DNA from 3 places in the Streptomyces sp. TLI_053 genome. Region 1 is predicted to be linked to each of the others. Evidence: riboswitches for the same ligand, from Rfam matches in the RefSeq annotation. Region 1 holds a riboswitch; each other region holds the start of a gene.

Region 1 (3,201 bases):
GCCGGGGCCGAACACGAGCGAGATCCCGTCCAGCAGCGTGGCCGCGCCGACGCGCACACGAAGTCCCTCCACGCGCAGCTCGACGGGGGGCGTCGCGGTCACAGGGCGCTCCCGTCGGCCCGCCCCTGGCGCCACAGCAGCCAGGCGAAGAAGGGCGCTCCGAGCCCGGCCGTGACGACGCCGACGGGGATCTCCCGATCGGGGAGGATCGAGCGCGCCACGATGTCGCTGCCCACCAGGAGGGACGCGCCCACCAGCGCCGACACGGGCAGCAGCAGCGCGTGGCGCGGTCCGCAGGCGAGACGGACCACGTGCGGTACGACCAGGCCGAGGAAGCCGATGACGCCGGTGTTGGCGACCAGGCACGCGGTCACCAGGGCGGCGGTGGCGACGAGGAGCCAGCGGGTGCGTTCCACGTGGACGCCGAGGGAGCGGGCGGAGGTCTCGCCGAAGGCGAAGGCGTCCAGGTCGCGGGCCGAGGAGGTCAGGACCGTCACGCCGATCAGCGCGACCGCGGTCAGGAAGACGGCGGTGGGCCACCGCACGCCGGCGACGGAGCCCAGTGTCCACTCCATGACGCCGCGCGCCGCGTTGCGGTCCCCGAGGACCATCACGACGAACGAGGTGAAGGCCCCGCACATCTGTCCCACCGCGATGCCGGCGAGCACGGTCCGGGTGGTCGGCAGCGACCGGTTGCGGGCGCCGGCCAGTGCCAGGACGGCGGTGGCGGCGAGCAGGGCGCCGGCGAAGGCCGCCGTCGCCACCGCGCCGGTGCCCACGGCACCGGTCACGCCGACGCCGAGGACGATCACGGTGACCGCGCCGGCGGCGGCTCCGTCCGAGATCCCGAGCAGGAAGGGATCGGCCAGGTCGTTCCCGGTCAGCGTCTGCAGCACCGCGCCGCAGACCGCCAGCCCGGCGCCGGTGGCAGCCGCTCCCAGCACCCGGGGGAGTCGCAGTTGCCAGACGATCCGGTCGTCCAGCAGCGTCACGTCCGGGCTGCCGAGCCCGAGCCGGCGCATCACGACGTCGATCACGGTCGGGACCGGCTCGTGCTGCGAGCCCACGGCCAGGCCGAGCAGCACGGTGGCCAGCAGCAGGGCCGCGCCGACGGTCAGGGCCGCCGTCGCGCGGCCCCGGCCGGCGGGCCGCGCGACGGGGTGGGGCGCGGTGCTCATGAACCCTGGTGCAGCCGGCTCAGTCCCGCGGACACCCGGGCGGCGCCGTCGGCGAGCAGCACACCGGGGGTCGACTCGGAGAACGGCACCACCACGAAGGCCTTGCGCTGCACGGCGGTGAGCTTGCTCAGCACCGGGTCGCCCTGCAAGTAGTCGATCTTGGACTGGGCGGTGTCCCAGTCGGCGTCCGCGATCACGACGGCGTCCGGGTCCGCGGCGACGACCTTCTCCCAGCTCACGTTCTGCCAGCCGCCGGGCAGGTCCCCGAAGACGTTGGCGGCGCCCACGGCGTCGAGCACCAGCTGGGGCCCGCCGTGACCGGCGCCGACGAACGGCGTCTTGGTGTCCGAGTCGAACCACAGGACCTTCAGGCCCTTGCCGGCGGCCGTCGCCCCGAGCTGTGCCAGCTGCTGCTCCTGCCCCCGCTGGATCGCGGTGGCCCGCTCCGTGACGCCGAAGACCTTGGCGACGTCGTTCAGTTCGCCCCACATCGCCTGCCAGGTCGTCGGCGCGACCTTGCTCTTGTCCGAGCAGCCGAACGGGGACACGTACGACGGGATGCCCTGGCCGCGCAGTTCCTCCCGGGAGCCCACGGCCTTGTCGGTGAAGGCGCTGGCGTAGGAGGCGTACAGGAAGTCGGGGCGGGACGCGAGGAGCTTCTCCTTCGTCGGGTACTCCTTGGAGAGCACCGGGACGGAGTCGTAGGCCGCCTTCCACTTCTCCGGGACGGCGTCGTCGAGGTAGGCGGTACCGGCCATCCGGGACTCCAGGCCGAGGGCCAGGGCCACCTGGGTGGCACCCTGGTTGAGCGTCACCAGCCGTTCGGGCGGCGTACCGACCGACACGGTGGTCCCGCAGTTGTCCAGGTCGACCGGCGCGCCACTCACGGTCGAGCCGCCGGACGCGGCGGGAGCGGGGGCGCCGGCGCACCCTCCGAGCACGCCGACGAGCAGGACGGCGGCGGCCGCTCGCCCGGCACGTGGCGGGCGTGCGATGCGTGCGGGAAGAGTAGGACGAACGGAACATATGGAACGGAACGGATGCAGCAGACCGCTGGGCACGTGTTCTCCAAGACCCTCGTGGAACATGTCGTGCCGTGGCCGGTCTCCTGGCTTCCGCATCGACGTGCCGCGGCCGACCTTCCCGGGTGGCTCGTCCGGCCGCCCAGTGGTCCTGACCGCGGGGGAAGCCGGTCAGCGAGGGCCGCGGTACTCCGCGGCAACAGTGGCGAGGGCCGCACCGGACTTCGACCGGTTTCCCGAACACCACGGCGATCGAAAGGTATCAGGCTTGGTCAGGGCGCTGTCGACCCGCGTCCGACCTTGCGTCCGACCCGCGTCCGACCTCGCGGCGGGTCCGAGGCCGGTCTGCCGTCGGTCCGCGGCCGGTGGGGGCGGGTGCGCCGGCGGGCGGGAGCTACAGCCAGCCGGAGCGCTGCGCCTGGAGGGCCATCTGGAAGCGGTTCTCGGCGCCCAGACGGGCCATCAGGGTCTGGAGCCGGCGGAAGAAGGTGCGGCGGCTGATGCCCAGTTCGCGGGCGATGACCTCGTCGCTCGCACCGCCGGCGAGGAGGCGGAGCAGGCGGCGGTCGGCCGGCAGCAGGCCGGCCGGGCGGGTGGCGCGGCCGTGGAAGGGGAGCGCCTGCTGCCAGGTCTGCTCGAAGAGTGCGAGGAGTGCGGAGAGCAGGCCGCACGGCTGCACCACCAGCATGGTGTTGTGCACGTCCGTCTCCCTGATCGACAGGGACACCAGTGCGTACGCCTCATCGATGATCACCAGCTTGACCGGTACCGTCGGCGCCACCCGGGCCAGCTCGCCGGCCTCGACGCACGGTTCGATGGCCGACTCCAGCCGCCCGGGCATCTCCAGTGACGCCTTCGAGTAGACGACCCGCTGCGTCACACCGCGGGCGAGGGTCGCCAGCGCGTCCTCGACGGCTTCGCCCTGGGGGAAGTAGGGCGGGGATTCGAGCTGACGGATCTGCTCGCGGGCGCTGGCCCACGCCTGGCGCAGTCGCGGGCCG
Region 2 (3,201 bases), 2.0 Mb from region 1:
CCGGGCCAGCAGGACACGGCCGTACGGGTTGCCGCGCGGGGAGGGCCGCACCGGGATCGTCAGAACGAGAGTGCCAGAACGAACGCCGGATCACACGGGGATCGCGGGCTCCCGTCGGGCCAGCAGCTCCCAGAAGTGCTCGACCGGCGGGCCCCCGGCCGCGGACGGCGCGGCCGCCCCCTCGGCGGGCCCCCAGCCGCCGGACCCCCAGTGCGCGGGCACCTGCCGCTCGTCCTGGAGCACGGGCAGGACGGCCTCGAGGTCCGCCCGGTCCACCGGCACGATCCGGACGATCGCGCCGACCTGCGCCTGCCAGCGGCCGTCCACGCAGCGCCGCAGCCGCCGGTCCAGCTCCTCCCGGCGGCCGGTGGCCGCGACCAGCTCCCGCAGGGTCAGGCCCAGCACGTGCGCGAGCGCGGCCGTCGGCTCGGCGTCGCCGTCCCACTGGCCGGTGACCTCGGCCCGCCGGTACTCCCCGGCCGGGACGCCGATCCGGCGGGCCGCGCCGTCCTGGCTCAGTTCGCGGGCGAGCCGGAAGTCCCGCAGGCTCGCCGGGCGGACACCCATCAGCTGCTCGGGCGGGCACCACAGCGCCCGGGCCAGGGCGAGGAACTCCTCCTCGCCGGGGGGCGGACCGCCGTTCTCCCAGCCGAGGACGTGGGCCGGGAGCAGCCGGACGCCGTGCGCGGCCATCCCCTCGGCGACCTGCTCGGGCGTCAGGCCGAGGGCGGCGCGGTGGGCGCGGACGGCGGCGGGCGAGAACGGCACCGGGGGCGGCGGGGCGGGCGGGGCGGACCGGGCCGGACGTGCGAAGAGGTGGGGGCGCTGGGGTCGCATGGGTCCCGACGGTAGGCGCGGCGCCGGGTGGTGCCCCAGCCGACGAACGCACGAAGCGGGGCGGGCGCGCCGCCCGGCGGGGGTGGAGGATCGCACAGCGGGGCGCGGTCCGGCGGCGGGCGGCCTCGGAGGTAGCGACGGGGCACGGCGGGCCGCCGGGGCGGGCGGCGGACGGGTGCCGGGGCGGGCACGGGGCAGGTGCCGAGCGGGTGCCGGGGCGGCCGCCGGGAGGGCCCCGGCGTGTGACCAACCCCTCCGCGACCTCGGTTGACTCCCCCTTCGGGCCCGTGATGGGATCCTTCAGCCATTACGGAGGCAAGCAGAGGAAGCCGGTGCGAGTCCGGCGCGGTCCCGCCACTGTCACCGGGGAGCACGACCGGAGTTCAGCCACGGAGGGCCGTCAGCGGCCGCCGGAAGGCCCGGGAGCGCGTCCGACCCGGGAGCCAGGAGACTCTCGCCCCCGGTACGTCGATCCAGGGCGCGGACCCTGAGTGAGGACACGCACGCGATGCAGGCTGCCCCGCCGGGCCGGGACCTCCCCCCGAGCACTCCGCCGACCGCGCCACCCGCCCTCCCTTGCGCCCGCTGACCCGGGCCGCCGCGTTCGGCGCGGGCGCCGTCGCCGGGTACCTGGCCGACGCCCGGTTCGGCGATCCGCGCCGCGGCCACCCGGTGGCCGGCTTCGGCAGCGCGGCCGGTCGGCTGGAGCGGCTGCTGTGGCGCGACGACCGCGCGGCCGGCACCGCCTACACCGCGCTGTGCGTGGGCGCCGTCGCGGCCGGCGCGGTGGCCGCCGACCGGCTGCTGGCCCGACGGCCGCTCGGCCGGGCCGCGCTCGCCGCCGCCGCGACCTGGACGGTGCTCGGCGGCACCTCGCTGACCCGGGAGGCCCGCACCGTCGGCCGCGCGCTGACGGCCGGTGACCTGACGGCGGCCCGGGAACGGCTGCCGCACCTGTGCGGACGCGACCCGAGCGCCCTGGACGAGCAGCAGATCGCCCGCGCGGTGGTCGAGTCGGTGGCCGAGAACACCGCCGACGCCGTGGTGAACGCCCTGGTCTGGGGCGGCCTGGCCGGTACCCCGGGGCTGCTGGCGTTCCGCGCCGTGAACACCCTGGACGCGATGGTCGGTCACCGCTCGCCGCGCTACGCCCGGTTCGGCTGGGCCTCGGCCCGGCTGGACGACGTGGCGGGCTGGCCGGGCGCCCGGCTGACCGCGCTGCTGACGGTGGCCGCCGCCCCCGAACCGGGCACCGCCTGGCGGATCTGGCGGCGGGACGGCTCCGCGCACCCCAGCCCCAACGCCGGCCAGGCCGAGTCGGCCTTCGCCGGCGCGGTCGGCGTCCGCCTCGGCGGGACGCTCCGGTACGGCGATCGCACGGAGCACCGGCCGGTGCTCGGTGAGGGGCTGCGCCCGGTCGGGGTGGACGACATCGAGCGGGCCTGCGTGCTCTCCCGGCGGGTGGGCGCGCTGGCCCTGGGTACGACCGTCGCCGGGCACCTGCTGCTGCGGGCGGCGCTGATCAGGAAGCGGAGGTACCGGGCATGAGCAAGGCACTGCTGGTCGCCGGGACGACCTCGGACGCCGGCAAGAGCGTGGTCACGGCGGGCATCTGCCGCTGGCTGGCGCGGCAGGGGGTCTCGGTCGCGCCGTTCAAGGCGCAGAACATGTCGCTGAACTCCTTCGTCACCGCCGACGGAGCCGAGATCGGCCGCGCCCAGGTGATGCAGGCGCAGGCCGCCCGGGTCGAGCCGGAGGCGGCGATGAACCCGGTGCTGCTCAAGCCCGGCGCGAACGGCCGCAGCCAGGTGGTGCTGCTGGGCCGCCCGGTCGCCGAGGTCGGCGCGCTGGACTACCGCGAACGCAAGCCGCTGCTGCTGGAACGCGCCCTGGAGTGCCTGGCCGACCTGCGCCGCCGCTTCGACGTGGTGGTCTGCGAGGGCGCCGGCTCGCCCACCGAGATCAACCTGCGGGACCGGGACATCGCCAACATGGGCCTGGCCACCGCGGCCGGCCTGCCGGTCGTCGTGGTCGGGGACATCGACCGCGGCGGCGTGTTCGCGGCCATGTACGGGACGCTGGCGCTGCTGTCGGCGGAGGACCAGCGGCACGTGGCCGGCTGGTTCGTCAACAAGTTCCGCGGCGACGCACGGCTGCTGGCCCCCGGGCTGGAGATGCTGCGGGAGCTGACCGGGCGTCCGGTGCTCGGCACCCTGCCGATGCTGCCGGACCTCTGGCTGGACGCGGAGGACTCGCTCGACCTGTCCACCGTCGTCGACCGGACCGCCGCGCGCGGCCCGCTGGGCGCCGACGTGCTGCGGGTGGCGGTGCTGCGCTTCCCCCGGCTGTCCAACTTCACCGACC
Region 3 (3,201 bases), 2.9 Mb from region 1:
CGCCGAGCTCCTTGAGGTCGCGCACCAGGTACGGGTTGACCTGGAGGAACTCGCCGCTCAGGGTCTCGCGCTTGAACAGGTTGGACACCTGCGGCTCGATGCACTCGTAGACGCCGACGATGGACGCGATGGTCGCGGTCGGCGCGATCGCGAGCAGCAGCGAGTTGCGCAGGCCGGTGGTGGCGATGCGGGCGCGCAGCGCGTCCCAGCGGTCGGCCCACTCCGGCGCGGCGGTCGGGAAGTGGTCGATGTGCAGCTCGCCGCGGGCGGCGCGGGTCTCGTCGTACGCCTCGTGCCGGCCCAGCTGCTCGGCCAGGTCGGCGGAGCGCTCGTAGGCGGTGAGCATGATGCGCTCGGAGATGAGGGTCGACAGGGTCTTCGCCTCGGCGGAGTCGAAGTCGATCCGCAGCTGGAAGAAGACGTCCTGCAGGCCCATCACGCCGAGGCCGACCGGGCGCCAGCGGTTGTTGGAGGCGCCGGCCTCGGGGGTCGGGTAGAAGTTGATGTCCACCACGCGGTCGAGGAAGGTGACGGCGGTGCGGACGGTCGCGTCCAGCCGGTCCCAGTCCATCGCGTTCAGCAGGTCGGCGGCCGTGGCACCGGCGGCGACGTGGGCGCCGAGGTTGACCGAGCCGAGGTTGCAGACCGCGGTCTCGGAGTCGTCGGTGACCTCGAGGATCTCGGTGCAGAGGTTGGAGCTGTGCACCGTGCGGCCCGGCAGCGCGGTCTGGTTGGCGGCGCGGTTGGAGGCGTCCTTGAAGGTCATCCAGCCGTTGCCGGTCTGCGCCAGGGTGCGCATCATCCGGGCGTAGAGGGTCTGCGCGGGGATGGTGCGGACGGCCTTGCCGGCCAGCTCGGCCTTCAGGTACGCCTCGTCGAACTCGGCGCCCCACAGGTCGACCAGCTCGGGCACGTCGGCGGGGGAGAACAGCGACCAGTCGGCGTTGGCGTTCACCCGGCGCATGAACTCGTCCGGGATCCAGTGCGCCAGGTTCAGGTTGTGGGTGCGGCGCGCCTCCTCACCGGTGTTGTCGCGCAGCTCGAGGAACTCCTCGATGTCCGCGTGCCAGGTCTCCAGGTAGACGCAGGCCGCGCCCTTGCGGCGGCCGCCCTGGTTGACGGCGGCGACCGAGGAGTCGAGGGTGCGCAGGAACGGCACGATGCCGTTGGACTTGCCGTTGGTGCCGCGGATCAGCGAGCCGCGGGAGCGGATCCGGGAGTAGGACAGGCCGATGCCGCCGGCGTGCTTGGACAGCCGGGCGATCTGCGCGTAGCGGGAGTAGATCGAGTCCAGGTTGTCCAGCGGCGAGTCCAGCAGGTAGCAGCTGGACATCTGCGGGTGCCGGGTGCCGGAGTTGAAGAGGGTCGGCGAGGAGGTCAGGTACTCCAGCCGGCTCATCAGGCGGTACAGCTCGGCGACCTCGCGCACGGACTGCTCGGTGTCGCCGACCGCCAGGCCACAGGCGACACGGAGCAGGAAGTACTGGGGGGTCTCGACGACCTTGCGGGTGATCGGGTGGCGCAGCAGGTAGCGGCTCTGGACGGTGCGCAGGCCGAAGTACTCGAACCGGTCGTCGCCCTTGGTGTCGACCAGCGCGTCCAGGGTGGCGGTGTGCTTGGCGACGAAGGCGGCGGTGGTGTCACCGATCAGGCCCTCGGCGTGGCCGACGGCGATCGAGGTGGAGAAGGAGACCACGCCCTGGGTCGCCGCCTCGTCGACGATCTCCAGCGCGAGCAGCCGGGCCGCGAGCTTCGAGTACTGCGGGTCCTCGGCGATCATCGACGCGGCGGCGTCGACGGCGAGGCCGCGCAGCTCGGCGAAGTCGGAGCCGGCGTGGCGGCCGCGGAGCGCGGCGGCGGCGACGTGACCGGGGTCCACCTGGGGGAGGTCGGCGCTGCGGTCGGTGAGAAGCCGCAGGAGCGAACCGCCGGGGTCGGCGACCGTCGGGTCGGCGGGGACGGAGCTGGAACCCTGGGCGGGCAGGACGACTGAGGCAGCGGTGGTCAAGGCGCTTCTCTCCTGGCGGCGGTCGACGGAGGTGGATCGGGGACCGGACCGTTCGGGGCAGGGGAGTACGCCGCGCGAGCCCGTGGGCGCCGCGCGCGATTCGTCCCCGGCCCGCCCGCGAGGCCCGGAAATTGGTGCTGGTGCGCATGGCCTCTGCGGGGAGGCGCCGGCACGCTGTCGGCAGGTACTCGGACTCGCGGGCTCCCGGGGGAGGCGGCCGCACACCGCTGCGGGGCAGTCCCGGATTCACACCGGGTTCCCCTGCTTCGACAGCAGGAGTGAGCATACATCTAGTGGCGCTCGTCCGACGAAGCACCACATGTAGTGTCGCGGCGCTGCGTGTCGCGGGTCGGGTGCGATAGGCTGCGGGGGCTTTCGGCGCCCCTCAGAGCGGCCTGTGCCACTCCTGGGCGGGCTTGGCGGCGCACAGCCTCATCCGCACCTGGGGGCCGTTCCCGGTGCCCGTGGGGCCCGTCGCGGGGTTCTCCAGGCACTTCCCGGAGTCCTCGTTGAGCAGCTGCCCGGCGTCGTTGGCCCGCCACCGCTGGTCGGGTCTGCGGGTGCAGCCGGTGAGGACCGGGAACCCGATGTCGGGGTCCTCCAGACAGCGTCCGGCCTGGCTCACCGAGCCGTCCTCGCCCATGGTCCAGCTCTGCGCCGGGGAGCCGTCGCAGGTGGCGGCGCCGACCGCGGCCGGATCGCCCGCCACCCGGCTGTCCAGGCAGTAGCCGGGCACCGCGGAGGTGATCGCGCCGCTGGGACGGCCCGCGGCGACCTCGAACGAGAACGTGTCGGTGCCGAGGCCCGCGCCGCCCTCCCAGATCTCGAAGCCGGCCTGGACGGCGCACAGGTACGAGCCGGCCGGGACGTAGCCGCGCTGGACCGCGTCGCGGGTGAAGGCACGCAGGTCGAGGTCGGTGACGACGTTGGTGGCGGAGGCCGCCTCGTAGGTGATCAGGGTGTGGCTGCTCTTCTTCGGCGCCTCGTACACCCGGTAGGCCTGGCCGCCGCTGCGCAGCTCGCCGGACTGCTTGCCGAACGGCGAGGTGCCGTTGCCGCGCAGCCAGATCATCACCTCGGCGCTCTCGGTGAACGAGCAGCTGCCCCGGGTGGTGCTGTACCAGAGGTCGTAGGAGGCGTTCCAGACGCCGCCGTCCACCTGGGTGGTGCGCCAGGTGCTGGTGGCGTACCGC

Evidence for each region. A riboswitch is a leader RNA that binds a small molecule or an ion and turns the genes downstream of it on or off. The one in region 1 is predicted to bind cobalamin.
Region 2: another riboswitch for cobalamin. It lies ahead of BLU95_RS12015 (cobalamin biosynthesis protein); the one in region 1 lies ahead of BLU95_RS04000 (ABC transporter substrate-binding protein).
Region 3: another riboswitch for cobalamin. It lies ahead of BLU95_RS15915 (ribonucleoside-diphosphate reductase subunit alpha); the one in region 1 lies ahead of BLU95_RS04000 (ABC transporter substrate-binding protein).

The regions. Positions count from the first base shown of each region.
Region 1 covers NZ_LT629775.1:1,084,312-1,087,512, reverse strand. Annotated here, with positions in the region: gene BLU95_RS04010 (ABC transporter ATP-binding protein) at 1-102, opposite strand, end outside; gene BLU95_RS04005 (FecCD family ABC transporter permease) at 99-1,178, opposite strand; gene BLU95_RS04000 (ABC transporter substrate-binding protein) at 1,175-2,065, opposite strand; cobalamin riboswitch at 2,260-2,463, opposite strand; gene BLU95_RS03995 (helix-turn-helix domain-containing protein) at 2,595-3,201, opposite strand, start outside.
Region 2 covers NZ_LT629775.1:3,082,688-3,085,888, forward strand. Annotated here, with positions in the region: gene BLU95_RS12010 (helix-turn-helix domain-containing protein) at 91-837, opposite strand; cobalamin riboswitch at 1,112-1,310, shown strand; gene BLU95_RS12015 (cobalamin biosynthesis protein) at 1,414-2,385, shown strand; gene BLU95_RS12020 (cobyric acid synthase) at 2,382-3,201, shown strand, end outside.
Region 3 covers NZ_LT629775.1:4,008,478-4,011,678, reverse strand. Annotated here, with positions in the region: gene BLU95_RS15915 (ribonucleoside-diphosphate reductase subunit alpha) at 1-2,008, opposite strand, end outside; cobalamin riboswitch at 2,171-2,332, opposite strand; gene BLU95_RS15910 (GH12 family glycosyl hydrolase domain-containing protein) at 2,394-3,201, opposite strand, start outside.